4 regions of the Bradyrhizobium japonicum USDA 6 genome follow, and region 3 is predicted to be linked to each of the others. Evidence: predicted binding sites of a transcription regulator. Region 3 holds the regulator's gene; each other region holds the start of a gene.
The links. The regulator PhoB, encoded in region 3, activates phosphate uptake and scavenging genes when phosphate is short. The targets are predictions, from matches to a motif close to TGTCATNNANCTGTCAT.
Positions count from the first base shown of each region.

Region 1: the regulator PhoB is predicted to act here: its motif matches at 1,411-1,427, upstream of BJ6T_RS18255 (UDP-2,3-diacylglucosamine diphosphatase).
Region 2: the regulator PhoB is predicted to act here: its motif matches at 5,258-5,274, upstream of BJ6T_RS25245 (DUF2278 family protein).
Region 4: the regulator PhoB is predicted to act here: its motif matches at 3,643-3,659, upstream of BJ6T_RS02075 (DUF2794 domain-containing protein).

Region 1 is NC_017249.1:3,915,741-3,923,057, forward strand. It holds gene BJ6T_RS18245 (Lrp/AsnC ligand binding domain-containing protein) at 1-191, opposite strand, end outside; gene thiD (bifunctional hydroxymethylpyrimidine kinase/phosphomethylpyrimidine kinase) at 423-1,223, shown strand; gene BJ6T_RS18255 (UDP-2,3-diacylglucosamine diphosphatase) at 1,452-2,264, shown strand; gene BJ6T_RS18260 (glycosyltransferase family 4 protein) at 2,278-3,321, shown strand; gene BJ6T_RS18265 (threonine/serine dehydratase family protein) at 3,386-4,369, shown strand; gene BJ6T_RS18270 (caspase family protein) at 4,446-6,272, opposite strand; gene BJ6T_RS18275 (Na/Pi cotransporter family protein) at 6,523-7,317, opposite strand, start outside.
Region 2 is NC_017249.1:5,329,328-5,336,644, forward strand. It holds gene BJ6T_RS25210 (DASS family sodium-coupled anion symporter) at 1-579, opposite strand, end outside; gene BJ6T_RS25215 (enoyl-CoA hydratase/isomerase family protein) at 693-1,499, opposite strand; gene nthA (nitrile hydratase subunit alpha) at 1,620-2,243, shown strand; gene nthB (nitrile hydratase subunit beta) at 2,240-2,902, shown strand; gene BJ6T_RS25230 (nitrile hydratase accessory protein) at 2,899-3,276, shown strand; gene queC (7-cyano-7-deazaguanine synthase QueC) at 3,447-4,160, opposite strand; gene mazG (nucleoside triphosphate pyrophosphohydrolase) at 4,287-5,141, shown strand; gene BJ6T_RS25245 (DUF2278 family protein) at 5,335-6,357, shown strand; gene hflX (GTPase HflX) at 6,437-7,317, opposite strand, start outside.
Region 3 is NC_017249.1:1,201,819-1,209,135, forward strand. It holds gene pstB (phosphate ABC transporter ATP-binding protein PstB) at 1-796, shown strand, start outside; gene phoU (phosphate signaling complex protein PhoU) at 808-1,524, shown strand; gene phoB (phosphate regulon transcriptional regulator PhoB) at 1,539-2,246, shown strand; gene BJ6T_RS05480 (GcrA family cell cycle regulator) at 2,354-2,866, opposite strand; gene BJ6T_RS05485 (aspartate aminotransferase family protein) at 3,323-4,531, shown strand; gene argF (ornithine carbamoyltransferase) at 4,531-5,454, shown strand; gene BJ6T_RS05495 (Hsp33 family molecular chaperone) at 5,710-6,717, shown strand; gene apaG (Co2+/Mg2+ efflux facilitator ApaG/CorD) at 6,885-7,277, opposite strand.
Region 4 is NC_017249.1:453,712-461,028, forward strand. It holds gene BJ6T_RS02060 (ABC transporter permease) at 1-1,172, shown strand, start outside; gene BJ6T_RS02065 (Bax inhibitor-1/YccA family protein) at 1,443-2,234, shown strand; gene BJ6T_RS02070 (GNAT family N-acetyltransferase) at 2,578-3,105, shown strand; gene BJ6T_RS02075 (DUF2794 domain-containing protein) at 3,208-3,579, opposite strand; gene BJ6T_RS02080 (DUF1223 domain-containing protein) at 4,171-4,947, opposite strand; gene acnA (aconitate hydratase AcnA) at 5,166-7,317, opposite strand, start outside.

The DNA of each region.
Region 1 (7,317 bases), 2.7 Mb from region 3:
GGCAGCACCTGCACCTTCTCGTTGATGAAGTGGCCGATGTCGGTGTCCTTGTCGACGTAGAACTTCACCAGCAAATCGTAATGGCCGGCCGTGGAGTAGATCTCGGAGGCGATCTCGGCTTCGGCAAGCGCATTGGCGACCGTGTAGGACTGGCCGAGCTTGCATTTGATCTGGACGAAAAAAGGAACCATTGCAGTCACTCCGAAGGCATATCTGGCGGCTAGAGCTATTTCCGTTCCGATGAAATCGGAACGGGGCTCTAGATTCTAGTTTTGACGCGTTTTCTTCACGCGAACCGGTATCCACTTCGCTCGAAAACGCTCTAATAGGCCAAAACCGGCCGGATTTAGCAAGCGAACTTGCGGGCCGCCGGGGTGCGCGCTAGGACGGGCGATGGCCTCAAAAACGTGGAAAATCGCCCCATGACGACGCCCGTGGCGCTCACCATCGCCGGCTCCGATTCGAGCGGCGGCGCCGGCATCCAGGCCGACCTGAAGACCTTTGCCGCGCTCGGCGTCTATGGCGCCTCCGCCATCACGGCCCTGACCGCGCAGAACACGCGCGGCGTCACCGGCATCCACGCGGTGCCCGCCGAATTCGTCACTGCGCAGATCGATGCCGTGTTTTCCGATCTCGAGGTCGGTGCGGTGAAGATCGGCATGGTGGCACAGGCCGCCAGCATCGATGCGATCGCGGCAGCCCTGTCGCGCTGGAAGCCTCGCCATATCGTGCTCGATCCCGTGATGGTCGCAACCTCCGGCGATCGGCTGCTCGCCTCGGAGGCGGTGGAAGCCCTGCGCAAGAAACTGATGCCGCTGGCGTCGGTGATCACGCCTAACCTGCCCGAGGCCGCGGCTCTGCTCGACGAGCCCGTCGCGACACGCGAGGCCGAGATCGAGAGCCAGGGGCGCCGGCTGCTGGCGCTGGGCTGCCGCGCGGTCCTGATCAAGGGCGGGCACGGCGAGGGCGCCGAAAGCATCGACTATCTCGTCAGCACCGAAGGAACGATCGCGCTCGCCGCGCCGCGCGTCGCCACCCAAAACACCCATGGCACCGGCTGCTCGCTGTCCTCGGCCGTCGCGGCGGGCCTCGCCAAGGGCGAGGTGCTCGAGCAGGCGGTGCGCAACGCCAAGGCCTGGATCAGCGCAGCGATCGCGGCCGCCGACCGCTTCAGCGTCGGCCACGGCCACGGGCCGATCCATCATTTCCACAAATTTTACTGATCCGGGCCGCGAGCGCACCGCCAGCGGCGCGCGGGACCGCTGCGGTTAACCTGTTCAGCCATCGGTTCCGGGGTCTTGCGGGGGCCGCTGCGGCGCCATGTCGCCTGATTGTCGCATGCGACTGATATTCGCGGGGAGGGCGAGGCAAGGTCTGATTCGTATTCGAGGGTGCCTCAAGGGTTCAATCTGTCATCCCCCTGTCACGGGACATTTGTTACAGGCTGGCGCATGGGAAGTTACGATGTGAGTGACGAGAGCCCGGAGCGGCGCTTTCGCACTTTGTTCATCTCCGACGTTCATCTCGGAGCCCGCGGTTCTCAAGCCGACCTGCTGCTCGACTTCCTGCGCTACCACGATGCCGATACGATCTATCTCGTCGGCGATATCGTCGACGGCTGGGCGCTGAAATCGAGCTGGCACTGGCCGCAATCGCATAACGACCTGGTCCAGAAGCTGCTGCGCAAGGCGCGCAAGGGCGCCAAGGTCATCTACATTCCCGGCAATCACGACGAGTTCCTGCGCAATTATTACGGCACGCATTTCGGCGGCATCGACGTCGTCGAGAACACCGTCCACACCGGCGTGGACGGCAAGCGCTATCTCGTCATCCACGGCGACATCTTCGATCTCGTGGTGCAGAACGCGCGCTGGCTCGCCCATCTCGGCGACAAGGCCTACGACTTCGCGATCCAGATGAATCGCTTCGTCAACTTCTTCCGGCGCATGTTCAAGGTGCCCTATTGGTCGCTGTCGCAATGGGCCAAGCAGAAGGTCAAGAACGCCGTCAACTACATCGGCGCGTTCGAGCAGGCGCTCGCCGCCGAGGCGCGGCGTCACGACGCCGACGGCGTGATCTGCGGCCACATCCACTATGCCGTGATCCGCGACGAAGCCGGCATCCGCTACATGAATTGCGGCGACTGGGTCGAGAGCTGCACGGCGCTGGTCGAGCATGACGACGGTCATTTCGAGATCATCACCTGGGCGGATCAGGCGCGGAAGCCGGTACAGGTTCCGCAGGTCGCAGCCAGAGCTGCATAGCAGAGGCCGCTTGATGCGCATCCTGGTCGCGACCGACGCCTGGCACCCGCAAGTCAACGGTGTGGTTCGGACGCTGACCAAGCTCGCAGACGCCGCCAAGGCGCTCGGCGTCGAGTTCACGTTCCTGACGCCGCAATCGTTCCGCACCTTCGCGATGCCGAGCTACCGCGACGTGCGGCTCGCGATGCCGCGTCCGGCGCGAATCGCGAAGCTGATCGAGGAGGCGCGCCCCGACAGCATCCACATTGCGACGGAGGGGCCGATCGGCCTGATGGTCCGCCGCTACTGCCGCCAGCGCAAGCTGCCGTTCACGTCCAGCTTCCACACCCGCTTTCCCGAATATGTCCGCGCCCGCGTGCCGGTTCCGGAATCCCTGATCTGGCGGGCGCTGCGCCGATTTCACGCGCCCAGCCGCGCCGTGATGGCGGCAACGCCGGCGCTGGCCCGCGAGCTTGGCGAGCGCGGTTTCGACAACGTCGTGCTGTGGCCGCGCGGCGTCGACACCAGCCTGTTCCACCCCCGCGGGATCGACCTCTGCCTGCCGGCGCCGGTGTTTCTCTCGGTCGGCCGGATCGCGGTGGAGAAGAACCTCGAGGCGTTTCTCGATCTCGATCTGCCCGGCACCAAGGTGATCGTCGGCGACGGCCCGGCGCGGGGCGCGCTGGAAGAAGCCTATCCGGATGCGATCTTCCTGGGCGAGAAGCACGGCGAGGCGCTGGCGGCAATCTATGCGGCGGCCGACGTGTTCGTGTTCCCCAGCAAGACCGACACGTTCGGCCTGGTCCTGCTGGAAGCGCTCGCCAGCGGCCTGCCGGTCGCGGCCTTCCCGGTGAAGGGCCCCCGCGACGTGATCGGCGATGCACCGGTCGGCGCCCTCGATCACGATCTGCGCAATGCCTGCTTCGCCGCGCTCGACGTGTCCCGGCAGGACTGCGTCGAATTCGCCGCCAATTACACCTGGGAGGCCTCGGCGAGGGCGTTTGTGGACAGCATCAAGGCGGTTGGCGCGGTGCTTCCAGGCAGGAATGGGGCGGAGCCGGTTAGTTTCGTAGCCTGAAAACCAAGGTTCATCGCGCGCAGGTGTCTTGCCCTGCGCCTCGTCCGGCGCGATAACATTGGACATGACCGAACAGCTCCTCCCGATCGGCCCTGCCGATATCGATGCAGCAGCGCGTGTGATCGCGCCCTTCGCCATCCGCACCCCGCTGTTGTCTTTTCCCGTGCTCAACGAGCGCGTCGGCGCAAAGGTCTTCCTGAAGCCGGAGATGCTCCAGCGCACCGGCTCCTTCAAGTTCCGCGGCGCCTTCAACAAGGTCGCCTCGATCCCGCAGGACAAGCGCGCCGGCGGCGTCGTCGCGTTCTCGTCCGGCAACCACGCCCAGGGCGTGGCGGCCGCGGCCAAGATCCTCGACATGCAGGCGACCATCGTGATGCCTGCGGATGCGCCGCTGTCGAAGCGCGAGCGCACCAAATCCTACGGCGCCGAGGTCGTGCTGTACGATCGCGATCGCGACGACCGCGAGGCGATCTCGCGCGGCATCGCCGAGAAGCGCGGCGCGACGCTGGTCAGGCCCTACGACGATCCGTTCGTGATCGCGGGGCAGGGCACCGCAGGTCGCGAGATCGCGGAGGACATGACTGCGCTCGGCCTCAGTCCCGACATCGTGGTGGCACCGGCCTCCGGCGGCGGCCTGATCGCGGGCGTCGCCACGGCGGTGAAGGCGCGCTATCCGCGAGCCGAGATCGTGGTGGCCGAACCCGAGGCGTTCGACGATCACGGCATTTCGCTGACCGCCGGCCACCGCGAGCCGCATGGGCCCGCGGGCCGCACCATCTGCGATGCGCTGATGGCGCTGATCCCCGGCGAGATGACCTTTGCGATCAACAGCAAGCTGTTGGCGCGCGGCGTGACTGCATCTGACAAGGAAGTCGGCGCGGCCGTGGGCTTCGCCTATCGCGAGTTGAAGCTCGTGGTCGAGCCGGGCGGTGCTGTCGGTCTTGCCGCGCTGCTCGCGGGGCGCCTCGACGTCGCCGGGAAGAACGTCGTCATCGTGCTCTCCGGCGGCAATGTGGATGCGGATCTGTTTGCCGAGCTGGTTGCTTAGGGTTCGGACCTTCTAACATGAGGAAGGGGGGGCAGAGCGTTGCCGCTCTGCCCCTTTGTCGTTTCGCTTGTGGCGATCAGCGCATGATGCCGCGGTGATTGTTGCCGCCGCCCATGGAGGGCGCCTGGTTCATCGACTGCCGGAAGTTGTTGCTGTTGCCGCCGTTGTTGACCACACGGTTGGTCGCATTGAACTGCGGGCGGTTGTTCTGCTGGTTGTTCTGGACCTGCACCTTGTTCACCGGGTTGTTGTTGAGCTTCACGATGCCGGTGTTGCCGTTGTTGACGCGGATCGGGTTGTTCTGCGTCTGAACGACCGGCTTCGTATCGACGGTCGTGCCACCCTTGCCGGCATTCACCGGCATGCTCACGATCTTGCCTGGCGTGCCTTTGGTCGTGCTGTTATTGTTGCTGCCGGCGTTCGGCGTATTGTTGGTCGCGGGCAGCGTCACGATCTTGCCGGTGCCGCCATTGGTGTTGGTCGTGTTGGTCGGTGCGGGCAGGGTGACGATCTTGCCCGGGGTCTGCGACGGCGTGCCGTTCGGCTGGTTGTTGCCCGCCGGCAGGTTGACGACCTGACCGCCATTGCCGAGCTTGCCGATGACGTTGCTGTCGATCGGCTTCTGCACGACCAGCAGATTACCATTCATCTGGCCACCGCCATTGCCCTGCTGCATCAGCGGCATGTATTTGGGCTGGCCGAGATTGCCGACCTTGAAGGTCGGGGCAATGTTCTGCGGCGCCAGGAACTTGGTCGCCTGCATCAGCGGGATCAGCTTCGGCTGGGCCTGCAGCTTCAGCGCGGATTGCGCATAGGGGCTGTTGCCGTAGCCGTCATAGAAGCTCTTGTAGCCGAGCGGGGAGTTTGCGAGCACCGCCTTGTGCCAGGCCTGCGTGATCAGCAGGTTGTTGAGCAGCCAGCGGATGTGGTCGCACAGCGGGTCGTGCGGGTACATCTGGATGAACTCCTGATAGTACTCCGGACGTCCCTCGGACACGACGTAGTCATAGGCCTGGCGCGTCGAGCGGCTCGGCAGGTTGGAGGCCATCTGCACGACAGGGGTGTTCACCGGCGCGCGAATGGCGGCAACAGCGGTGTCGCCGAAGAAGGTGAAGTCCGAGGTCAGCGATGAGCTTTCCCACGGGATCTGCGCGCCGCTGGTGCTCTGGTTCACTTCCAGGCGCACGCGCTTGAACAGCTGCTCGATCGGCACGTTGGGCTCGCGCGCGACGTTGAGGAAGGCCTGGGTGTAGGGGCTGTGGCCGTTGGTGCCGTCCTGTGCTTCCGCACCCGGCGCGGTCGAGTAGCCGACGATCGAGCCGTTCGGCGCATCGACGATGGCCAAGCCGCGGCCGGCGTCGTTGACATCAGGGAACGGATTGTTGCGGCAGGCATCGAGGATGACGATGCGCATACGGCTCGGGATCGTCTCCAGCGTCGACATCACGTCGACGAGGCGCACCGAGTTGCTCACGAGCTCGGTGGGGTTCGACACTTTCGCGTCCACGGGGACGAGATAGTTCTCGCCGGCGAGCTGCACGCCGTGACCGGCGTAGTAGACCATCGCGACAGTGTTCGGCCCCCGCGCGGAAACCTTGGCGGAAAAGTCCTGGACGACGCGGAGCATGTCGTTCTGGGTCAGGTCGGTCGCGGCAACCACCTCGAAGCCGGCGGAGTTCAGGAACTGCGCCATCGACTCCGCGTCATTGTCGGGGTTTTGGAGCTGCGGCGCGTTCTTGTAGTTGGAATTGCCGATCACCAGCGCCACGCGCTGTTCCGGGCCTTGCAGCGCGCTCGGGCCAGGCTGGACCGGGGCGACTTGCGCGGAAACAGGGCCGCAGGCGAAGCCGAACAGGCTTCCCACGAGGCTAGCCGTCATCAGGAAAGGCTTTAGGCGGAACATGGCGTGCTCCTCTGGCACTCATCTCGATGCGAGATTGGTTGCGGGGAAGCTTGGTCGCGTTCGAGCCCGTGGTCCGTGATCGCAATCACCATGGTAGGCTGCGTGATCTGAATCACGCTTTGGAACCTGCTATGGTGAACGGCCGATGACCGGCCGCGCCGGTTCGACCCGCGAAGATGCTTCCTGATCAGGAAGGGCGTGATCTGAACGGTCATCGCGCTTTAGGCTGCTGATTGAACATATCTCCGCGCTAGCCCCGCCCCATCAGATGAGCCGCCGAGCGCCAGGCGTGCTGCGACAGGGCTTCGAGGTTTCGCACCGCCTCGACACGAAGCAGGGCGGCGTCGGCGGTCAGGGTTCCATTGGCCACCGCACCGAGCGTCGCACTGCGATGGGTGCGCAGCATTTCGGCGAGCTGTGTCGTGCAACGCTCGAGTTCGGCGATCGCCTCGTCGGGCGGGTCGGCGCGCGGACCGGCCATGGCGTCGCCCGCACGCGAGGCGGGTAGCGATCCGTCCACGCGGGGCGGCGCCGCCACGCCGCGCGCAATCGCAGCCGCGCTACGCATGACTTCGGCACATAGCTCTCGGGCGCGGATGTCCTCCGGTCCGCCTGCCACCGAAGCGAAATTGTTTCCTCCACTTGCGAGGTCCGTCAGCCGGGACGCGTGGTCGAGGGCGTGCAGCGTGCTCGTCAGACGCTGTTGCTCGTCGTCGGTCTCAGGCGGTCCAGCTACATCCGACAGGAATATTTGTGCCTGGCGCACGGCATCGGCCGCCTCGTCTACGGATACGGCGTCCTTCCCCAGGCGTATCGATCCAGCGCGGCCGGCCAGTTTCGCCTCGATCGAACTGCACACCGTCAAGAGCACGCGCGCGATCGTGCGCCGAACCGCTTCCACCGCCACGATCGGAGTCTCAAGCGCCGAAGGATCGAGACATCGCGTCAGCGGCGAGCCGCGCTCGGGCAGAATCCGTTCGACCAGCCGCGTGAACGGGTTGATCAGGGGCAGCAGGACCGCGACGCCGACGACGTTGAAGGCCGT
Region 2 (7,317 bases), 4.1 Mb from region 3:
CGCAAACGCCGTCCACATCACATAGGTGCCGATCTTGCCGGCGGTCGGCCCGGGCTCGGAGCCGTAGATGCGCGGGATGTTGCTGATGATGGGATAGACGATGCCGCCGCTGCGCGCGGTGTTGGATGGCGTCGCTGGGGCCAGCAGGAAGTCCGACATCGCGACCGCGTAGCCGAGACCGAGCGTGTTGCGGCCGAGCCTCTGCACCAGCACCAGCGCGATGCGGCGGCCGAGCTGGCTCTTGCGATAACCGATCGAGAATACGAACGCGCCGACGATCAACCACACCGTGCTCTCGGCAAATCCTGCCAGCATCCAGCGCAGCGATTTGCCGGGATCGGGATCGATATAGCCGGCGACGCCCGCGACCGTCAGCCCGATGAACCCGACCGCGCCGACCGGCATCGATTCAAGGATGAGTCCGGTGATGACGGCCGCGAACACGGCAAAATAGTGCCACTGATTGGCGTTGAGACCCGTCGGCACCGGCCACAGATAGATGGCCAGCCACACCGCGAGCGGCGCGATCAGCTTCCAGCTGAACCCTTTTGCCTGAGGCGTCTGCGAGCTAGCGGCCATGGGCCCTCCCCTCGATTGTCGTCGCATTGTACCGCCCGTTGGCCGAGCCGCTTTTGTCCTAGCGCGGCGTATACGGACTGGCCGCGGCGCGATCAATGGCCTGACTTCACGTTCTACTGCCCCTTGAAACGCGGCTTGCGGTGGGTCAGGAACGCCTCGACGCCCTCCTTGTGGTCTTCTGTGAGACTCGCCAGCGCGAACTGGTCGACGTCCATGTGGCTGGCGAGATCGTCCAGCGCATGTGCGAGCCGGTTGACGGTCAGCTTGGTCATGGCGACCGAGAGCGGCGGCTGCGCGGCGACCTTGCGGGCAAGCTCCATGGCAGCATCGAACGCATGGCCGGGATCGGCCACCTGCTCCACCAAACCCCACTCGTAGGCCTCATCGGCCGAGATGCGCTGGTCGGCCAGGATCACCGCCTGCTTGGTGCGGGCCGGCCCGATCAGATGCAGCATGCGCGGGATGCTCTGCCAGCTCATGTTCATGCCGAGCCCGATCTCGGGCACGCGCAGATGCGCGTCGTGCCCCATCACGCGGAAGTCGAGCGCCACGGCCAGCGCGACGCCGCCGCCGACGCAAAAACCCTCGATGGCCGCGATCGTGATCTGCTCCATCTCATGCCAGGCATGGGTCAGACGCGGCCCGAGCTTGAGATGCCGCCGCAGCGCGCCGAGATCCATGTCCTTGCGCGAGCGGCCCTCGGCATCCTTGAGGTCGAAGCCGGCGCTGAAGGCGCTGGTGCTGCCCGTCAGAACCACGACGGACGTTGCGGCATCATCCTCGAAGCTGCGCGCGGCCGCGGTGAGCTGGCGCAACGCCTCCGGCGAGAGCGCGTTGATGCCGTCGCCGCGGTCGAACCGCACCACCGCAATCCGCCCCTCCGGTCCGAGCCCCTTCTCGATCGTCACGAAGTCCGTCACCGATGTCTCCCTATCCGCTCTGCTGCGAGGCTAGCCTACATCCGGCCTCACGAATATGGGACCCGGTTGCGCCCCAGCGCATACTCGACAGGCAGGGACCATTGCGCCTATCTTTGCGCCATGAGCCACGATCACGACCATCATCACGACCATTCCGAGCTGTCGGAGACCGAGCTGCGCGTGCGCGCGCTCGAGACGATCTTGACAGAAAAAGGCTATGTCGAGCCGGCCGCGCTCGACGCCATCATCCAGGCCTATGAGACCAGGATCGGACCGCACAATGGCGCGCGCGTCGTCGCCAAGGCCTGGACCGATCCTGCCTTCAAGAAGGCGCTGCTGGAGGATGGCTCGAAGGCCATCGGCACGCTCGGCCATGTCAGCCGCGTCGGCGACCATCTCGTCGTGGTCGAGAATACGCCGGAGCGACACAACATGGTCGTGTGCACGCTGTGCTCCTGCTACCCTTGGGAAATGCTGGGGCTGCCGCCGGTCTGGTACAAGGCCGCGCCCTATCGCTCGCGCGCGGTGAAGGACCCGCGCGGCGTGCTCGCCGATTTCGACGTCACGCTGCCCAGGGACATGGAGATCCGTGTCTGGGATTCGACGGCCGAGACCCGCTTCCTGGTGCTGCCGATGCGCCCCGCGGGCACGGAGGGCTGGAGCGAGGAACAGCTCGCGGAGCTCGTCACGCGCGATTCCATGATCGGCACCGGCTTTCCCAAGACGCCTGGAGCGCCCTCGTGAACGGCGTGCACGACATGGGCGGCATGGACGGGTTCGGCAAGGTCGAGGCCGAGCCGAACGAGCCGATGTTTCACGAGGAGTGGGAATCGCGTGTTCTCGCCATGGTGCGCGCGATGGGCGCCGCCGGTGCCTTCAACATCGACACCTCGCGCTTCTATCGCGAGACGCTGCCGCCGCACGTCTATCTGTCGAGCTCCTACTACAAGAAATGGTTTCTCGGGCTCGAGGAGATGCTGATCGAGAAGGGCTATCTCACGCGGGAGGAGGTCGCCGCCGGCCACGCGATGCAGCCTGCAAGGGCGCTCAAGCACGGCAAGTTCGACCTCGCCAACGTCGAGCGCGTCATGGTGCGCGGCAAGTTCGCCCGCCCTGCTCCGTCGCCGGCAAAGTTCAACATCGGCGACCGCGTCCGCGCCCGGAACATTCATCCGACCACGCATACGCGGCTGCCGCGCTATGTGCGCGGCCATGTCGGTGTCGTCGAGCTGAACCACGGCTGCCACGTATTTCCGGATTCGGCGGCGATGGAGCTCGGCGAAAATCCGCAATGGCTTTACACGGTCGTCTTCGAGGGCCGCGATCTCTGGGGCGCAGATGGTGATCCGACCTTGAAGGTGTCGATCGACGCCTTTGAACCCTATCTGGACCCGGTGCGATGAGCAGCACGGCTGCGGCCGCCGCGACGGCGGCCATTCCGAGCATCCCGCGCGATGACGACGGCCCGGTGTTCCGCGCACCCTGGGAAGCGCATGCGTTTGCGATGGCGCTGACGCTGCACGAGCGCGGCGTGTTCACCTGGCCGGAATGGGCCGCAGCCTTGGCCTCCGAGATCAAGCGCGCGCAAGCTGCCGGCGACCCTGACACGGGCGAGACCTATTACCTGCACTGGCTCGCCACGCTGGAAGGTTTGGTCGCAAGCAAGGGTGTCGCATCGACGGAGACGCTGCACCGCTACCGCGACGCCTGGGACCACGCCGCCGACCGTACGCCGCACGGCAAGCCGATCGAGCTAAAGCCGGAGGATTTTGGCTAGCGCGGTAAGAGGCAAGCTCTTGCCTCAGCCAACGCTGTCATTCCCCGCGAAAGCGGGGAATCCAGTACGCCGCGGCCTCTCCATATCCCACAGATGTCTCTGGAATACTGGATCGCCCGCCTTCGCGGGCGATGACAGCGGTAATGACGGTAACAGCGGAGCGAGAGGTCCTACCTGCCCGCCGCAAACTCCCGCCACCCCTTCGCTCGCAAGCTGCACGCCGGGCACTCGCCGCATCCGTATCCCCAATCATGCTGCGCGCCGCGTTCGCCGAGATAGCAGGTGTGCGACTGCTCGCGGATGAGGTCGACCAGCCCCGCGCCGCCGAGGTCGTGGGCGAGCTGCCACGTCGCCGCCTTGTCGATCCACATCAGCGGCGTGTGCAGCTCGAATTGCCTGGCCATGCCGAGCGAGAGCGCGGCCTGCATGGCGCGGATGGTGTCGTCGCGGCAATCGGGGTAGCCGGAATAATCGGTCTCGCACATGCCGCCGACGATGTGGGTGATGCCGCGCCGGTAGGCGAGCGCTGCGGCAAACGTCAGGAACACCAGATTGCGGCCGGGCACGAACGTGTTCGGCAGGCCGTCGGCGCCCATCGCGATCGCGACGTCGCGCGTCAGCGCCGTCTCGGACACGGCTGCCAGCGTCGGGATCGACAGCGTGTGGCTCTCGCCGAGCCTTGCGGCCCAGTCCGTGCGCAGGCCCTTGATGCCGTCGAACAGCCGGTCGCGGCAGGCAAGCTCGATGGCATGGCGCTGGCCGTAGTCGAACCCCAGCGTCTCCACGCGCGCAAAGCGGCTCAGCGCCCAGGCGAGGCAGGTGGTGGAGTCCTGGCCGCCGGAAAACAGCACCAGCGCGGTTTGTGATGAAAATGCGTCACTCATGGCCCGCGCTTTAGCACCTCGCCAATCTGCCGCCAATCGGTGGAAATCGGCCTGTTCCGCCGCGCCGCGCTGGGAACGGCGGGCCGCTTTTGGCATAAGGCTTTGGAGCCAGGAGACTGCCCCGCAATGACCCCTTCCCGCGACATTTCCCGCCTGATCGAGATCATGGCGGCGCTGCGCACGCCAGTGACCGGCTGCCCCTGGGACCTCGAGCAGAATTTTGCGACGATCGCGCCCTACACGATCGAGGAAGCCTATGAGGTGGTCGAGGCCATCAGCCGCGGCGATCTCGACGATCTCAGAGAGGAGCTCGGCGACCTCCTGCTCCAGGTCGTGTTTCACGCCCAGATGGCTTCGGAGCAGAATGCCTTTGCCTTCGGCGACGTCGTGGAGGCCATCACCCGCAAGATGATCCGGCGCCATCCCCATGTCTTCGCCGACAAGGACGGCAATCTCGCCTCCTCCCACGTCAAGGAAGTCTGGGACCGCATCAAGGCCGAGGAGAAAGCCGAACGTGCGGCGCGCCGGCCGCCGGAGGAAACGCCGACGCACAAGTCGTTGCTCTCGGGCGTCAAGGCCGGCCAGCCCGCGCTGACGCGCGCGATGGAGCTCCAGCGCAAGGCCTCGACCGTCGGCTTCGACTGGAACGACCCGCGCGCGGTGCTGGCGAAGATCCGCGAGGAAGCCGACGAGATCGAGGCCGCGCTCGACCGCAACGACAGCGAGGGGCTGGCGGAAGAGACCGGCGATCTGATGTTCGCACTCGTCAATCTCGCTCGCCACGTCGATGCCGATCCGGAAGCTGCGCTACGCGCGACAAATGCAAAGTTCGAGCGGCGCTTCGCCTTCATCGAGCGCGCGCTCGAGGCGCAGGGCCGGACGCTCGAGCAGGCGTCGCTGGCGGAGATGGACGCGCTGTGGAACGCGGCGAAGAGTGAGGCGAAACCGGTATCGGAGCCTCGCCGAGAGGCCCGCCGCTAGCGTTGCGGCCTGCTCCATCGCGTACTCGCAAGGATCGGAAGCGGTCGCGAAGGAGATATAGGTCAGCATCTTTTCCCGAGTGCAGCGAGGTGGTCATGGCGGATCGCAGTGAAGCCATGAAACCGTCACGACAAGCAGTCTAAAGTTGAGCAACGGAGCCCGCGCAGCCGAAATCCCACCTCAGGTGAGTGCGATGCCACTGAAGCACTATTCGGTCCTCAAGGGACGCCCGATCGCGATGCGTTTCGGCACCGGCCAGTCGCCGCACTATCAAGTCCATGTCGTGGCCGACAACGCGGATTTCCGCATCGCCGTCAATGTGCAGTCAGGCGACGGAAGCGAAGTCGAGTTCCTGGTGCGATCGCATTTTGTCCATCCGATCACCGATCATCTCGCGGCGCTGCCGGAGGGCCTGCACCCGCAGCCGCCGAAGCCGGCCAGCATCGCGCTGGACTTCATTCGCGGCAATCTGATGCAGCCTCAGGAGATGATCCCGCTGCCGCTGTCCGTGCCTGGACCCGACAATGACCTCAACGAGAAGCTCGACCAGTTCGTCCAGCGCGCGCTCTCAAACGAAAGCGCGATGATCTACGCGTTCGGTGAGACATGGGGGCCGGAGACCAAGGCGGACAATTATTTCGGCTTCCGGCCGGGGCGCGGCATTCACGACATCCATATGAATCAGGGAAATCCGATCGGAAGGTTCTCGGGCGACAACGGGCCATGGCAAGACGGCGGGCTGGTGTTCGAATTCCCGGATCAGAAGCTATGGACGGCGGTCTTCCTCAAATTCCAGACGCAGGCCTGGCACACCGACGACAAGACCGGTGACCCCATCGATCTCGGCGCGCCGACACAGCCGCCAGATCCGACCGCTCCTCCGACCGGGCAAATGCCGGACGGACTCGTGCGCATCATTGCGGCACTCGTCAACGCCTTGAAGACGCCCGAGCGGGAAGTCGTCACGCTGCTCAATACGGCCGATCGCGACATCGATCTCACCGGCTGGATGCTGGCCGACAAGCAGAAGAACAAGATGGTCCTGTCAGGGAAGATCGCGGCCGGGGGCACGCTCGCCGTCGTCGTGCAGAAGCCGATGGAATTGTCGAACCAGGGCGGTATCATTTCGCTGCTGGACGAGCGTGGCATCAAGGTCCACGGCGTCGCCTATACCAAGGCGCAAGCGAAAAATCCGGGCCTGACCATTCCTTTCTAGCGTTACGCGTCTCAACCCGGAAACGCGGATATGGTCGATATCGCACGCAGGCCGGTCGGGGCGCACCGCGCCCTTCGGATCACGCCACGCGCGGCACGGCATCGAACCGGTTCACCACGATATCCCGCTTGGTCTCGTCGACCCGTACGGTCATGTCGAAGCGGCCGTCGTGCAGCTCTTTCGCCAGCACCTCCGCATTTCGATGCAGCCAGCTGATGCCGGCGCCGTCGGCGGCGTCGATGGAGAGATCGAGCGTGGTGCGCTTTGCGGCGAGCCGTTCCTCGATCGCGGCGAGCAGTGCGTCGATCCCCTCGCCTGACACGGCCGAGACCAGCATCGCCGGGTGATCCTCCGGCCGGCGCGCGGCGATATTCAGAAGCTCTTCGCGCTGTTCGGCATCGTAACGGTCGATCTTGTTCCAGACCTCGATGATGCGGCCGGAATCGTCAGGGTTGATGCCGAGCTGGCGCAGCACCGCGTCGACGTCGCTCTGCTGGGCCTCGGCATCCTCGTGCGAGATGTCGCGCACATGCAGGATGACGTTGGCTTCTAGCACCTCTTCCAGCGTGGCGCGGAAGGCCGCGACGAGCTGGGTCGGCAGGTTGGAGATGAAGCCGACGGTGTCGGACAGCATCGCCTTGCCGCCATGCGGCAAGGTGAGCGCGCGCAGGGTCGGATCGAGTGTGGCGAACAGCATGTCGGCGGCCTGAACGTCGGCGCGCGTCAGGCGGTTGAACAGCGTCGACTTGCCGGCATTGGTGTAGCCGACCAGCGCGACGACGCGATACGGCACGCGCTGGCGCCCGGCGCGATGCAGCCGCCGCGTTGCCTGCACCTTCTTCAGCTCGCCCTCGAGTTTCGAGATGCGCTCCTGGATCAGGCGGCGGTCGGCCTCGATCTGCGTCTCGCCGGGACCGCCCATGAAGCCGAAACCGCCGCGCTGGCGTTCCAGATGGGTCC
Region 3 (7,317 bases):
CGCGGCCGGTGGTTTGCCGCAGGCGCCGGTGTTGCCCGAGGCCCCGGCCAAGGTGACGGTGCGCAACCTGAACTTCTATTATGGCGAGCACCACGCGCTGAAGAACATCAATCTGGCGCTCGGGACCAACCGAGTCACGGCGTTCATCGGCCCGTCGGGCTGCGGCAAGTCCACCCTGCTGCGCATCTTCAACCGGATGTACGATCTCTATCCGGGCCAGCGCGTCACCGGTCAGCTGATGCTCGACCAGACCAACATCCTCGACCCCAAGCTGGACCTCAATCTGCTGCGCGCCCGCGTCGGCATGGTGTTCCAGAAGCCGACGCCGTTCCCGATGACGATCTACGAGAACATCGCCTTCGGCATCCGTCTCTATGAGAAGATCTCGAAGTCCGAGATGGACGACCGCGTCGAAAAGGCGCTGCGCGGTGGCGCGCTGTGGAACGAGGTCAAGGACAAGCTCAACGCCTCCGGCCTGTCGCTCTCCGGCGGCCAGCAGCAGCGCCTCTGCATCGCCCGCACGGTCGCGGTGCGGCCCGAGGTGATCCTGTTCGACGAGCCCTGCTCGGCGCTCGACCCGATCTCGACCGCCAAGGTCGAGGAGCTGATCCAGGAGCTGTCCGAGAACTACACGATCGCGATCGTCACCCACAACATGCAGCAGGCGGCGCGCGTCTCCGACAAGACCGCCTTCATGTATCTCGGCGAGCTGATCGAGTTCGACGACACCAGCAAGATCTTCACGTCGCCGACCGACCGGCGCACGCAGGATTACATCACCGGCCGGTTCGGCTGAGGAGACGGAACATGGGTTCTGAACATACCGCAAAGGCCTTCGACACCGACCTCCAGGAGCTCACGCGCCTGGTCGCCGAGATGGGAGGCATCGCCGAGCGCATGATCGTCGATTCCGTCGACGCGCTGATCCGCCGCGACGTCGCGCTCGGCCAGCGCGTCGTCACCATCGACGCCGATCTCGACGCGCTTCAGAAGAAGATCGAGGAGCGCGCCGTGCTCACCATCGCGCGCCGCCAGCCGATGGCGGTCGATCTGCGCGAGATCGTCGGCGCCATGCGCGTCGCGACCGATCTCGAGCGGATCGGCGACCTCGCCAAGAACATGGGCAAGCGCGTCGCGGCGCTGGAGACGGATTTCCATCCGCTCAAGCTGTTCCGCGGCCTGGAGCACATGACCGATCTCGTGCAGCAGCAGGTCAAGTCGGTGCTGGATGCCTATGCCGCGCACGATCTACCGGCGGCGATGGCGGTGTGGAAGGGCGACGAGGAAGTCGACGCCATCTGCACCTCGCTGTTCCGCGAGCTGCTCACCTACATGATGGAGGATCCGCGCAACATCTCGTTCTGCATCCACCTGATGTTCTGCGCCAAGAACATTGAGCGCATCGGTGACCACGCCACCAACATTGCCGAGACCGTGTTCTACATGATCGAGGGCCAGGCGATCACCGACAAGCGGCCGAAGGGCGACATGACGACCTTCGCCACGACGGTCCCGAACACTTAAGGAGCGACGACACCATGGGCGCACGCATTATGGTGGTTGAGGACGAGGAAGCTCTCACCGAGCTTCTCCGCTACAACCTCGAAGGCGACGGCTATGACGTCGAGACGGTGATGCGCGGCGACGACGCCGACACCCGCCTCAAGGAGCACATCCCCGATTTGATCGTGCTCGACTGGATGCTGCCGGGCCTCTCCGGCATCGAGCTGTGCCGGCGGCTGCGCACCCGGCCCGAGACCAAGCAGCTTCCGATCATCATGCTCACCGCGCGCGGCGAGGAGAGTGAGCGGGTGCGGGGTCTTGCGACCGGCGCCGACGACTACATCGTCAAGCCGTTCTCGGTGCCGGAGCTGCTGGCACGCGTGAAGGGCCTGCTCAGGCGCGCCAGCCCGGAGCGGCTCGCCACCGTGCTCGCCTATGGCGACATCGAACTCGACCGCGACAAGCGCCGCGTGGCGCGTTCGGGCCGGCCGATCGATCTCGGCCCGACCGAATATCGCCTGCTGGAGTTCTTTCTGGAGCATCCCGGCCGCGTGTTCTCGCGCGAGCAGCTGCTCGACAGCGTCTGGGGCCGTGACATCTACATCGACGAGCGCACCGTCGACGTCCATATCGGCCGCCTGCGCAAGCTGCTCAATCTCGGTCGCGAGCAGGACCCGATCCGCACCGTCCGCGGCGCGGGCTACGCACTGGACGATCGCTTTGCGAAGGCGGAGCAGGCGTAAGGTCCGCTGCAAGCCGGCAAACAAAAAGCGCGCCACCCGGCGCGCTTTTTTTCTTGCTCGATCGTCCCGGCTCTGTGCCGGGACAAGGTTGTCTGCTGGAGCTGTACTCAGCGCGGACCCGGCTTCGCCGGTGCACGCCGGCGATCCGCCGCGGGCTGATACGCCACGCGCGAGTGCTGGGCGCAGTAGGGCAGGCCGGAGAGCGCCTTGCCGCCGCAGAAGAAGAAATCCGGGCTCGAGGGGTCGCCGACCGGCCAGTGGCAGGTGGCCTCGTTCAGCTCCAGCAGAGACAGCCGCTGGCTCATCGGCACGACGTTGTCGTAGGTGACCGGTTCGGCCTCGACCTCGACTTCGAAGGCTTGCGCCAGCGCGGTGTTGCCGCGTGCGATCGGGCGGGTCACCCGCATCATGTGCTGGGCGGGGCGCGCCTTGCGCGGCCGCGGCGCTGCCGATGAAGGGCTCTTGGCGCGGCCCGACAGGCCGAGCCGGTGCACTTTGCCGATTACGGCATTGCGGGTCACATTGCCGAGTTCAGCGGCGATCTGGCTGGCCGAAAGTCCGGCCTCCCAGAGCTTTTTCAGCTGCTCGACGCGATCATCCGACCAGGTCAAAACGGTCATTGCACCCTTTCCTTCGCCGGCGCCTGCCATCCTGGCGGCCGCACGGCGAATGCCTAAGCCTCGAAAAACCCGTGCCGCCAGAATCCCTTAAGGCTCGCCGGGCGCGCCAGATGCGCCCGAACGCTTACGCCGGTACATGAGGACTCTTGGGATCAGAACTGCTGCACGAGATGTCGTATCTGACAAGCCAAACGCTACAATATGGCGTGACTCACGCGCAAGAGTCCGCCGACTCGCTTCCACATGTTCCGTGGCGGAAATACGCAAAATCGCCACCGCAAGACTACGGATTCTGGGTTTCGCGAGGCTTTCCGGGCGGCATTGACACCGGTTTCATCAGGCATAAGATAGTCACACGTGCCGCCCTTAAAAGGCGGCACGTTTCGTTTTCCGGGCCGGTCGATGGTGCGTTGCGCAATGCACGCTCACGCCGTCCGCAACATTCAAGTGATCGTCATGACTAACAGCGCAGCGCCGCATTTGCTCCCCGTTTTCGCCAGGTCCGACCTCGGTTTCGAGCGCGGTGAAGGCTGCTGGCTGATTGCGACCAATGGCGATCGCTATCTCGATTTCACCTCGGGCGTGGCGGTGAATGCGCTCGGCCATGCTCATCCTGCGTTGGTCAAGGCGTTGCAGGAGCAGGCCACCAAACTCTGGCACATGTCGAACCTGTTCCAGAGCCCGGACGGCGAGAAGCTTGCCGCGCGTCTGTGCGATGAAAGCTTCGCGGACTTCGTGTTCTTCTGCAATTCCGGCGCTGAAGCGCTGGAAGGTGTGATCAAGCTGGTCCGCCATCATCACTTCTCCAAGGGGCATCCGGAGCGTTACCGCATCATCACCTTCGAAGGCGCCTTCCACGGCCGCACGCTGGCAACGCTCGCCGCGACCGGTTCGGCAAAATATCTCGAAGGGTTCGGCCCGCCGATGGACGGCTTCGACCAGGTCCCGCATGGCGATATCGAAGCCGTCAAGAAGGCGATCGGTCCGCAGACCGCCGGCATCCTGATCGAGCCGATCCAGGGCGAGGGCGGCGTACGTTCGGCAACGCCCGCCTTCCTGAGGGCGTTGCGCCAGCTCTGCGACGAGAAGGGCCTGCTGCTCGCGTTCGACGAGGTGCAGACCGGCATGGGCCGCACCGGCGATCTGTTCGCGCATCGCCGCACCGGCGTCACGCCTGACGTGATGTCGCTGGCCAAAGCGCTCGGTGGCGGCTTCCCGATCGGCGCGGTGCTGGCGACCGCGGACGCGGCTGCGGGCATGGGGCCCGGCTCGCACGGCTCGACCTTCGGCGGCAATCCGCTCGCGATCTCGGCTGCCAACGCCGTGCTCGACGTCATGCTCAAGCCCGGCTTCTTCGACCACGTGCAGAAGATGTCGCTGCTGCTCAAGCAGAAGCTCGCCTCCGTGATCGATCGTTATCCCGACATCGTCAGCGAAGTGCGTGGCGAAGGCCTTCTGATCGGCATCAAGGCCGTGGTGCCGTCAGGCGATCTCGGCGCGGCATTGCGCAACGAAAAATTGCTCACGGTCGGCGCCGGCGACAATGTCGTGCGCTTCCTGCCGCCCTTGATCGTCACCGAAGCCGAGATCGAGGACAGCGTCGGGCGGCTCGAGCGCGCCTGCGCCGCGATCTCGTCCAGTCAGACCAAGCGGGCGGCAAGCTGATGAGCAAGTCTCCGAAGCACTTTCTGGATATCAACGAGCTCCCGTTGTCGGAGCTCAAGAGCATGCTCGCGGCCTCCTCCGCCATGAAGGCAAAGCAGAAAGCGCACCAGCCGGTGAAGCCGCTGGAAGGCAAGACGCTGGCGATGATCTTCGAGCGTCCGTCCACGCGCACCCGCGTTTCGTTCGACGTCGCCATGCGCCAGCTCGGTGGCGAGCCGATCATGCTGACCGGCGCCGAGATGCAGCTCGGCCGCGGCGAGACCATCGCCGACACAGCGCGCGTGCTGTCGCGCTATGTCGACGCCATCATGATCCGCATCCTCAATCACGAGGCCCTGCTGGAGCTGGCGGAATATGCGACGGTGCCCGTCATCAACGGCCTGACACGGCGCTCGCATCCTTGCCAGGTGATGGCCGACCTCATGACCTACGAAGAGCATCGCGGCCCGATCGAGGGCAGGACGGTGGCCTGGACCGGCGACGACAACAATGTGCTGGCGTCCTGGGCGCATGCCGCCGAGCGTTTCAAGTTCAAGCTCAATGTCGCGACGCCGCCGGAGCTCGCGCCGAAAAAGGTGATGCGGGACTTCATCAAGGCTACCGGCGCGCCGATCGTGCTCGGCACCGATCCCGAGGCCGCCGTGAAGGGGGCCGACTGCGTCGTCACCGACACCTGGGTGTCGATGGGCGACAAGGAAGGCGAGCACCGTCACAACGTGCTCAAGCCCTATCAGGTCAATTCGAAGCTGATGTCGCTGGCCAAGCCCGATGCGCTGTTCATGCATTGCCTGCCCGCCCATCGCGGCGAGGAAGTCACCGACGAAGTGATCGACGGCCCGCAATCGGTCGTGTTCGACGAGGCCGAAAACCGCCTGCATGCGCAGAAGGGCATTCTGGCCTGGTGCTTTGACGCGGTGAAGTAATCTCACTTGTAGCCCGGATGGAGCCGGCGAAATCCGGGTTTGTGTCCGCAGTTGGAGTGGTCCCGGATTGCGCTGCGCTCCATCCGGGCTACGCGGGCTATCGCGTAATCCTGTGGCTATGGGTCCCGTATCAGCGCTTTGCGCGCCCCGGGACGACATCGAATTTGCAGGATCCTGTGCGATCATAGGTGCATCCGGAACACGCGCCCCTTGAGCCCTCTTCCATTTTCCTCCATCGACCCCAGATAAAGCGCCATGGTTTCCCAATCCCCTGACATGAATACCGGGCCTGAAGGCCCGGTTCGCGCACCATCAGCGGTTCCCATCGATGACGCTGTGCTGCCTTACGAGGTGGACGCACTCGACGTGCGCGGCCGCCTGGTGCGGCTCGGTCCCGCGCTCGACGAGATCCTGACCAAGCACGATTATCCCGCTGCCGTGGGCAAGCTGCTCGGCGAGGCCATCGTGCTGACGACGCTGCTCGGCTCGGCGCTGAAGTTCGAGGGCCGCTTCATCCTCCAGGCCCAGACCGACGGTCCGGTGTCGTTCCTGGTCGTCGACTACATGGCGCCGGATCGCCTGCGCGCCTATGCGCGCTACGATGCCGAGCGCCTCGGCGAGACAAAAGATTCCGGCACGCTCCTCGGCAACGGTCATCTCGCCATGACCATCGACCAGGGTCCCGACATGAGCCGCTACCAGGGTCTGGTCGCGCTCAACGGCGGCGGCCTGGAAGATGCCGCCCACGAATATTTCCTGCGCTCCGAGCAGATCCCGACGCGCGTGCGTCTCGCGGTCGGCGAGGAGTGGCGCTCGAACGACGGCGGCAAGCATCGCTGGCGCGCCGGCGGCATGCTGATGCAGTTCCTGCCGAAGGCGCCCGAGCGCGCGCGGCAGGCCGATTTGCATCCCGGCGATGCGCCCGAAGGCGCGGAGGTGCATGCTGTCGCCGAAGACGACGCCTGGGTCGAGGCGCGTTCGCTGGTCGAGACCGTCGAGGACGTCGAGCTGATCGACCCCGAACTCTCCGGCGAGCGGCTGCTGTTCCGCCTGTTCCACGAGCGCGGCGTGCGTGTGTTCAATCCGCTGGTGCTGAAGGCGCAATGCTCCTGCTCGCGCGACGCGGTTGGTGCGATGCTGAAGAGCTTCTCGCCCGACGACCGCGCTGCCATGGTCAAGGACGACAAGGTCGTCGTGACCTGCGAGTTCTGCTCGTCGGTGTACCAGTTCACGCCGCACGAGGCGGGCGTGGAAGACGCGTAGGGGTCGCATCCTCCGTCATTGCGCGCCACACACTTGGTATCCTCGCCCGACTTGATCTGGCGATCCAGTCGTAGGGTGGGCAAAGCGCAGCGTGTCCACCATCTTATGCGTCGCGCTCGGAATGGTGGGCACGGCGCTTTGCGCCTTTGCCCACCCACGGCGCCGCGCTAGTTCAACACCCGCTTGTTGTCCGGGCTGTCCAGCGAGAACGTCGGTACGTCGATCTCGAAGCGTTCGCCGCTTTCGCTGACCATCTGGTAGCGGCCGGTCATGAAGCCCGAGGCGGTCGCGAGCGGCACGCCGGAGGTGTATTCGAAGCGCTCGCCGGGAGCCAGGGTCGGCTGCTCGCCGACGACGCCCTCGCCCCTGACCTCCTGCTGGCGGCCGGTGGCATCGGTGATGATCCAGTGCCGCGTCTTCAGCTGCACAGTTTCGTCGCCGGAATTGGTGATGACGATGGTGTAGGACCAGAAATAGCGGGAGCGGTCGGCCGACGACTGCTCCGGAACAAAGTTCGGCTCGACGGTCACTTCGATTTGGCGGGTCACGGCGCGATACATGGCTGCCATCATAACGAAAACCCGGCCGGGAACCAACGCC
Region 4 (7,317 bases), 750 kb from region 3:
GGCTGCCGCGCACGCGTTTGCCGATGCTGCGGCTGGCGATCGCCAACATCCACCGGCCCGGCGCGCTGACGCCCTCCGTCGTGCTGTCGCTCGGGCTCGGGCTCGCCGTGCTCGTCACCATCACCCAGATCGACGGCAATCTTCGCCGGCAGTTCCTTGCGGCCCTCCCCGAGCACGCGCCGTCGTTCTTCTTCATCGACATCCCGAGCACGCAGGCCGAGCAGTTCGACGGCTATCTGCGCCGGATCGCGCCGGGCGCGAAGGTCGAGGACGTGCCGATGCTGCGCGGCCGCATCGTCGCCGCGCGCGGCGTGCGCGCCGAGGACCTCAAGCCGACCACCGATTCCGAATGGGTGCTGCAAAGCGACCGCGGCCTGACCTATACCGCCGAGCTGCCGAAGGGCTCCAAGGTGGTCGAGGGCGAATGGTGGAGCGCCGACTATTCCGGCCCGCTGCTGGTCTCGATGGAGAAGAAGATCGCCGACGGGCTGGGTCTCAAGCTCGGCGACGAGATCGTGGTCAATGTGCTCGGCCGCGACATCCCGGCCAAGATCGGCAATCTGCGCACCATCGACTGGCAGGGCATGGGCATCAATTTCGTGCTGGTGTTCTCGCCCAACGCCTTCAAGGGCGCGCCACATACCCATATCGCGACGCTCACCGAGGCCGGCGGCACAGCGGCCGGGGACGGCAAGATCATCAAGCAGGTCGCCGACGCCTATCCGATGGTGACCAGCGTGCGCGTGCGCGAGGTGATGGAGACGGTCGGCTCGGTCGTGACCAATCTGGCGCTCGCGATCCGCGGTGCCAGCGCGGTGACCCTGATCTCGGCGATCCTGGTGCTGGGCGGCGCGCTCGCCGCCGGCCACCGCCACCGGGTCTACGATGCGGTGATCCTCAAGACCCTCGGCGCAACCCGGCTGCGGCTGCTCGGCGCCTATGCCCTCGAATACCTGCTGATCGGACTTGCCACCGCGGTGTTCGGCGTGATCGCCGGCAGCATCGCGGCCTGGATGATCGTGACGCGGCTGATGACGCTGAGTTTCGTCTGGCAGGCCGGCAGCGCGGCCGGCGTGGTCGCCGCGGCCCTGGTGGTCACGGTCGGACTTGGGCTCGCCGGGACGCTGCTGGCGTTGAACAAAAAGCCCGCCACGGTGTTGCGGAATTTGTGACAAATGGTAGCGGGCGCCCCCGCGATGTCGGAATCGCACGATTCCAGCGATTAACCACGTCTGCCCGCTAGGATTGCGGGCGAGGGCGACATTCAGCCGCGCGTGGACGGTTGCAGCGAATGTGTTAGTTTCCCACATATCCAATGGGTTCGGAGCCCCGATTATGAGCCAGAATTTAGTCGGCACAGATCGGTATCCGAGATAGAATTTGACGAACCGGCGGCATGGCGACCCTCATGCCGGACCGGGCTAACCAACGGGAATTCGACCATGTCGGACCTAGACCGTAACTACGCTTCTCCTTTCGGCAGGGCCGCCGGGCGTGTTGACGCCGCGACGGTCGATGCCGGCCTGCGCGCCTATATGCTGCGCATCTACAATTACATGAGCATCGGCCTCGCCATCACCGGCCTGGCCGCGCTCGGCGTCTACATGGCCGCCGTGACCGACGTTCCGACCCCGGAAGCCGTCCGCGTTGGCAAGCTGTTCCTGACGCCGTTCGGCTACGCGATGTTCGTCAGCCCCCTGAAGTGGCTGTTCATGCTCGCACCGCTCGCGATGGTGTTCGTGATCTCGGCGGGCATCAACCGTCTCGCTCCCTCGACCGCGCAGATCCTGTTCTGGGTCTTCGCGGCGCTGATGGGCATCTCGCTGTCCTCGATCTTCCTGGTGTTCACGCACACCTCGATCGTGCGGGTGTTCTTCATCACCGCGGCCACGTTTGGCGCACTGAGCCTCTACGGCTACACCACCAAGCGTGATCTGACCGGGATGGGCTCGTTCCTGTTCATGGGCCTGATCGGCATCATCATCGCGAGCCTGGTCAACCTGTTCCTGGCCAGCACGATGCTGCAGTTCATCGTGTCCGTGGTCGGCGTGCTGGTGTTCGCGGGCCTCACCGCCTGGGATACCCAGCGGCTGAAGAACGACTACATCTACGGCTACGCCTCGGCCGGCGGTGACATCGCAGAGCGTGCGGCCATCACCGGCGCACTGTCGCTGTACCTGAACTTCATCAACCTGTTCACGCTGCTCCTGCAGCTCCTCGGCCAGCGCGACTAAGCGCGTCGACGAGAGAACGGATACGAACCCCGGCCGAGAGGCCGGGGTTTTTGTTTGCGCCGGCTGCCGCTTGCCCGTAGCCCGGATAGAGCGCGGCGCAATTCGGGATTCTCGCCCCAGATAGGCCCGCCCCAGATAGGCCCGCCCCGGATTTCGCTGCGCTCCATCCGGGTCCGGGCTACAAGGGCTGTCTCTCCTTGTCATTGCGAGGAGCGAAGCGACGAAGCAATCCAGAGTCCCTCCGCGGATGCATTTCTGGATTGCTTCGCCGCGCTCGTAATGACGGGTGTGGAGGCGGCGTTGCCCCTTCCAGCGGTCCCGGGAAGGCTTTAATCTTCCTCCCATGTCCGCACCTGAGATCAGGCCTGCCATCGAGGCCGACCTTCCCGCCATCACCGCCATCTACCAGCAGGCCGTCCGCGAGGGCACCGCGACGTTCGAGCTGGAACCGCCCGACCTCACCGAGATGACGCGCCGCTACCGCGCGCTGATCGACGGCGGCTATCCCTATTTCGTCGCCATCCTCGATCGTAGCGTCGCCGGCTATGCCTATGCCGGCGCCTACCGGCCGCGGCCGGCCTACCGCTTCACGGTCGAGAACTCGATCTATCTCGATCCATCGTTCCACCGCCGCGGCATCGGCTCGTTGCTGCTGGAGCGGCTGATCACCGAATGCGAGGCGCGCGGCTTCCGCCAGATGATCGCGGTGATCGGCGATTCCGCCAATGCCGGCTCGATCGGCGTGCACACGCGCGGCGGCTTCAAGATGATCGGCACGCATCCCAATGTCGGCCTGAAATTCGGCCGCTGGCTCGACACGGTGATGATGCAGCGCGACCTCGGCGAAGGCGCGAGTACGGTGCCGAAATAACCTCGGTCTCGTAGGGTGGGCAAAGCGTAGCGTGCCCACCATGCCCGGCGATTGAGGAAAGATGGTGGGCACGGCGCGGTGCGCCTTGCACCGTCAGTACGGCTAAACCACCGCCAGCTTGCGATCGATCACCAGCAGCACGCGCTCGAGCTCGTGGCCGCGGCGCAGGATCAGGCCGGTCGCCGAGATCACGCTGTACATGCCCTGCTTGCGCGCCAGCCGCGGGTCTTTCTCGATGCGATAGATCGGCACTTCCGAGGCACGGCGGAAGACCGAGAACACCGCGCGGTCCTTCAGGAAGTCGATGGCATAGTCGCGCCACTCGCCGTCGGCGACCATGCGGCCGTAGAGGTTGAGGATGCGGTTCAGTTCCAGCCGGTTGAATGTCACCCGGTTGGGTTGGGCATTCGCAGCGGCGGGGCGCGCCACTGCGCGCTGCTCGCTCGGATCGGCATCCTCCGGCGTCAGACTCATCGAGCGCCTCCTCATCTCGCGGCATGATCGCATCCGCGAAGACCGTCCCCGGAACCGCGGATCATGACAATTGCATGATCGCGCCAACTGTTCCCCGCCGCAAGGGGCTCTTCACTCAACTCATTGAATCGGGTGCGAATCGGAACACACGCAGGAGTGGAATTCTGTCGCGGCAAACCGTCACGGGATCGTTAGAAGGAATCTTGATATCGCCGCTTTTCCGCCAAGCGCCTGCCGCCCTGCATTGCGAGAAGACCTGTGTGCGTTGACCCGGTCCTTTCGGTTCCGGATTCCTCAGCCCCCAGCCCCCGGGGCCGTCAGGATCGGGTCTGTACGCGCGACAAGGAGGGCCAACGCAAGTTGGTCCTTTTTGGTTTGTGGCGGGATGTTTCCGGCACGCTGTCATTCCGGGGCGCGCCTCTTGGCGCGAGCTATCGTGCGCGATTGCGCACCTGAGAATCCATTTCTCAGCTCAGATTGTGGATCGATAGATTCTCAGGTGCGCAACCGCGCACCATAGCTTGCGCTTCGCGCGCCCCCCGGAATGACGAGAGACTAATTGTCTTGAGACGTTCTTGAGCGTGCTTCGCTTCAGTGCAGCGACGTGTACGCCGCGCCGAGCATCGCACCCGGCTTCTCACGGCTGCCGTCCTGGACATAGACCACAGCGCCGTCGACGCCGTCGCGCGTGAGATTTTCCAACGGCACCGTCCAGCTTTCCGGACGTCCGTTCCAGTCGCCGACCTTGAGCAGGTTGCGCACGACGTTGTGATAGGTGATCTGCTGCCCGCGATTTTCGCCACGGCTGATTGCGATCGGCACCGATTTCGTGATCGAGCAGATCCAGACCTCGCCGCGCGAGACCGCCGACTCCTTGCTCGCCGCCACCGAGACGTTGATCTGCTTGCCTGCAAGCGACATCGTCACCGGCACGCTCATCACACCCGTGCCCTTGTCGGTCTGGCCGATCGCGCTCTCGATGCCGGCGCGGTCGCTGCCGATGACATGCGTCGAACCGTTGACCACGACTTGCGGCGTATAGACCTCGCGGTCGCCGCGCATGCGCGAATAGGCACGCTGCCGCGCCGAGAAGCGCGAATCCGCAAGCGTGTCCTTCCAGCCGAGATAATCCCAATAGTCGATCGGCATGCTCAGCGCGATGATCGAAGGGTCTTTGGAGAGATCGCCGATGACCTGGTCGGCGGGCGGGCAGGAGGAGCAGCCCTGCGATGTGAAGAGCTCGACCACGGCGCGAGGCTCAGCCTCGGCGGGACGGATGACGGCGACGATGGCGCAGATGCCGAGCGCTCCCGACCAGAGTGCACCGGACCAGCGCGAAACCAGATTAGAAGCCATCATTGCAGTCATGTTGAACGTCACACCTCGCACGCGTGGGGGAATATCCTATCGCCTGATGGTCACCGTAGTCTTACGGGCATCGTACATCACAACCGTCCAGGGCGAGGTTTTCCGCCGGGCGGGACCATCGGACGCGTGTTCTAACGCACGAAGGCGGCCTTGTGATAGGCCGCCCTCGTTTAACCTTCTACTCACGTCGCGGTGAGCCACCGTTCACAAATTCGCGCTTAGGCCGCGAGCTTGCGCAGCACGTAGTGCAGAATGCCGCCGTTCCGGTAGTAATCGAGCTCGTCCAGCGTATCGATGCGGCAAAGCAGCGAAACCCGCTGCAACGAACCGTCGCCGGAGACGATCTCCGCGGTCAGCTTCTGGCGCGGCTTCAGGTCGCCGACCAGGCCGCGCAGCGTGACCTTCTCGTCGCCCTTCAGGCCGAGCGACGACCAGGAGGTGCCTTCCTCGAAGGTCAGCGGCAGCACGCCCATGCCGACCAGGTTGGAGCGGTGGATGCGCTCGAAGCTCTGGCAGATCACGGCGCGGACGCCGAGCAGGCGGGTGCCCTTCGCAGCCCAGTCGCGCGAGGAACCGTTGCCGTATTCGGCGCCGGCGAACACCACCAGCGGCACCTGCTCCTGCTGGTACTTCATCGCGGCGTCGTAGATCGACATCTGCTCGCCGTCGGGCCAGTGCTTGGTGAGACCGCCTTCCGGGATATTTCCGTCAGCGCCCTTCAGCATGAAGTTCTTGATGCGGATGTTGGCGAAGGTGCCGCGCATCATCACTTCATGGTTGCCGCGACGCGTGCCGTACTGGTTGAAGTCGGCCGGACGCACCTGGTGCTCGCTGAGATATTTGCCGGCGGGCGAGGTGAGCTTGATCGAACCGGCCGGCGAGATGTGGTCGGTGGTGATCTTGTCGCCGAACATGGCGAGGATGCGCGCCTCGACGATGTCGGTGACCGGCTCCGGCTCCTTCGTCATGCCGTCGAAATACGGCGGGTTCTGCACGTAGGTCGAGCTCATGTTCCAGCGATAGGTCTCGCTCTCGACCGTCTTGATCTTGCGCCAGTTGGTGTCGCCCTTGAACACGTCGGCATACTTCTTCTTGAAGATCGACGCGGTCACGAACTTCTTCATGAAGGCGTTGATCTCCTTCGTCGTCGGCCAGATGTCCTTGAGGTACACCGGCTTGCCGTCCTTGCCTTCACCGAGCGGCTCGACGGCGAGGTTCTTGGTGACGCTGCCCGCGAGCGCGTGGGCGACGACCAGCGGCGGCGACGCCAGATAGTTCGCCTGCACGTCCGGCGAGACGCGGCCTTCGAAGTTGCGGTTGCCGGAAAGCACGGCGGCCGCGACGATGCCGTTGTCGTTGATCGATTTCGAGATCTCCTCGGGCAGCGGACCGGAATTGCCGATGCAGGTGGTGCAGCCGAAGCCGACCAGGTTGAAGCCGACCTTGTCGAGATCGGCCTGCAGGCCGGAATCGGAAAGATATCCCGCGACCACCTGGCTGCCCGGGGCGAGCGAGGTCTTCACCCACGGTTTTGCCTTGAGGCCCTTCGCGGCAGCGTTACGGGCCAAGAGCCCTGCGCCGATCAAGACGCTCGGGTTCGAGGTGTTGGTGCAGGAGGTGATCGCGGCGATCACGACGTCGCCATGACCGATCTCGAAGTTCCTGCCGTCGACGGCAAAGCGCTTCGTCGGCTCTTCGGTCTTCTTGTACTCGGTGCCGAGCGCGAGCGAAAAGCCTTCGGCGACCGACGGCAGCGCGATGCGGCCTTCGGGGCGCTTCGGACCGGCCATCGAGGGAACGACGTCGCCGAGGTCGAGCGTCAGCGTTTCCGTGAACACCGGATCGGCCGACTTGGCGGTGCGGAACAGGCCCTGCGCCTTGGCATAGGCCTGCACCAGCGCGACGCGCGCCGGAGCGCGGCCGGAGGTCTTGAGGTAATCGAGGGCAGCGGCGTCGACCGGGAAGAAGCCGCAGGTCGCACCGTATTCGGGAGCCATGTTGGCGATCGTCGCCTTGTCGGCGACGGAGAGGTGGTCGAGGCCGGGGCCGAAGAACTCGACGAACTTACCGACCACGCCGAGCTTGCGCAGCATCTGCGTGACTGTGAGCACGAGGTCGGTCGCGGTGACGCCTTCCTTCATCGCGCCCTTCAGCTTGAAGCCGACGACGTTGGGCAGCAGCATCGACAGCGGCTGGCCGAGCATGCAGGCTTCCGCCTCGATGCCGCCGACGCCCCAGCCGAGCACGGCGAGACCGTTGACCATGGTGGTGTGGGAGTCGGTGCCGACCAGCGAGTCGGGATAGGCGACCTCGAAGGTGCCGGTCTTCCTGCCGACCGTCATCTTCTCCTTCTTGGTCCAGACCGTCTGG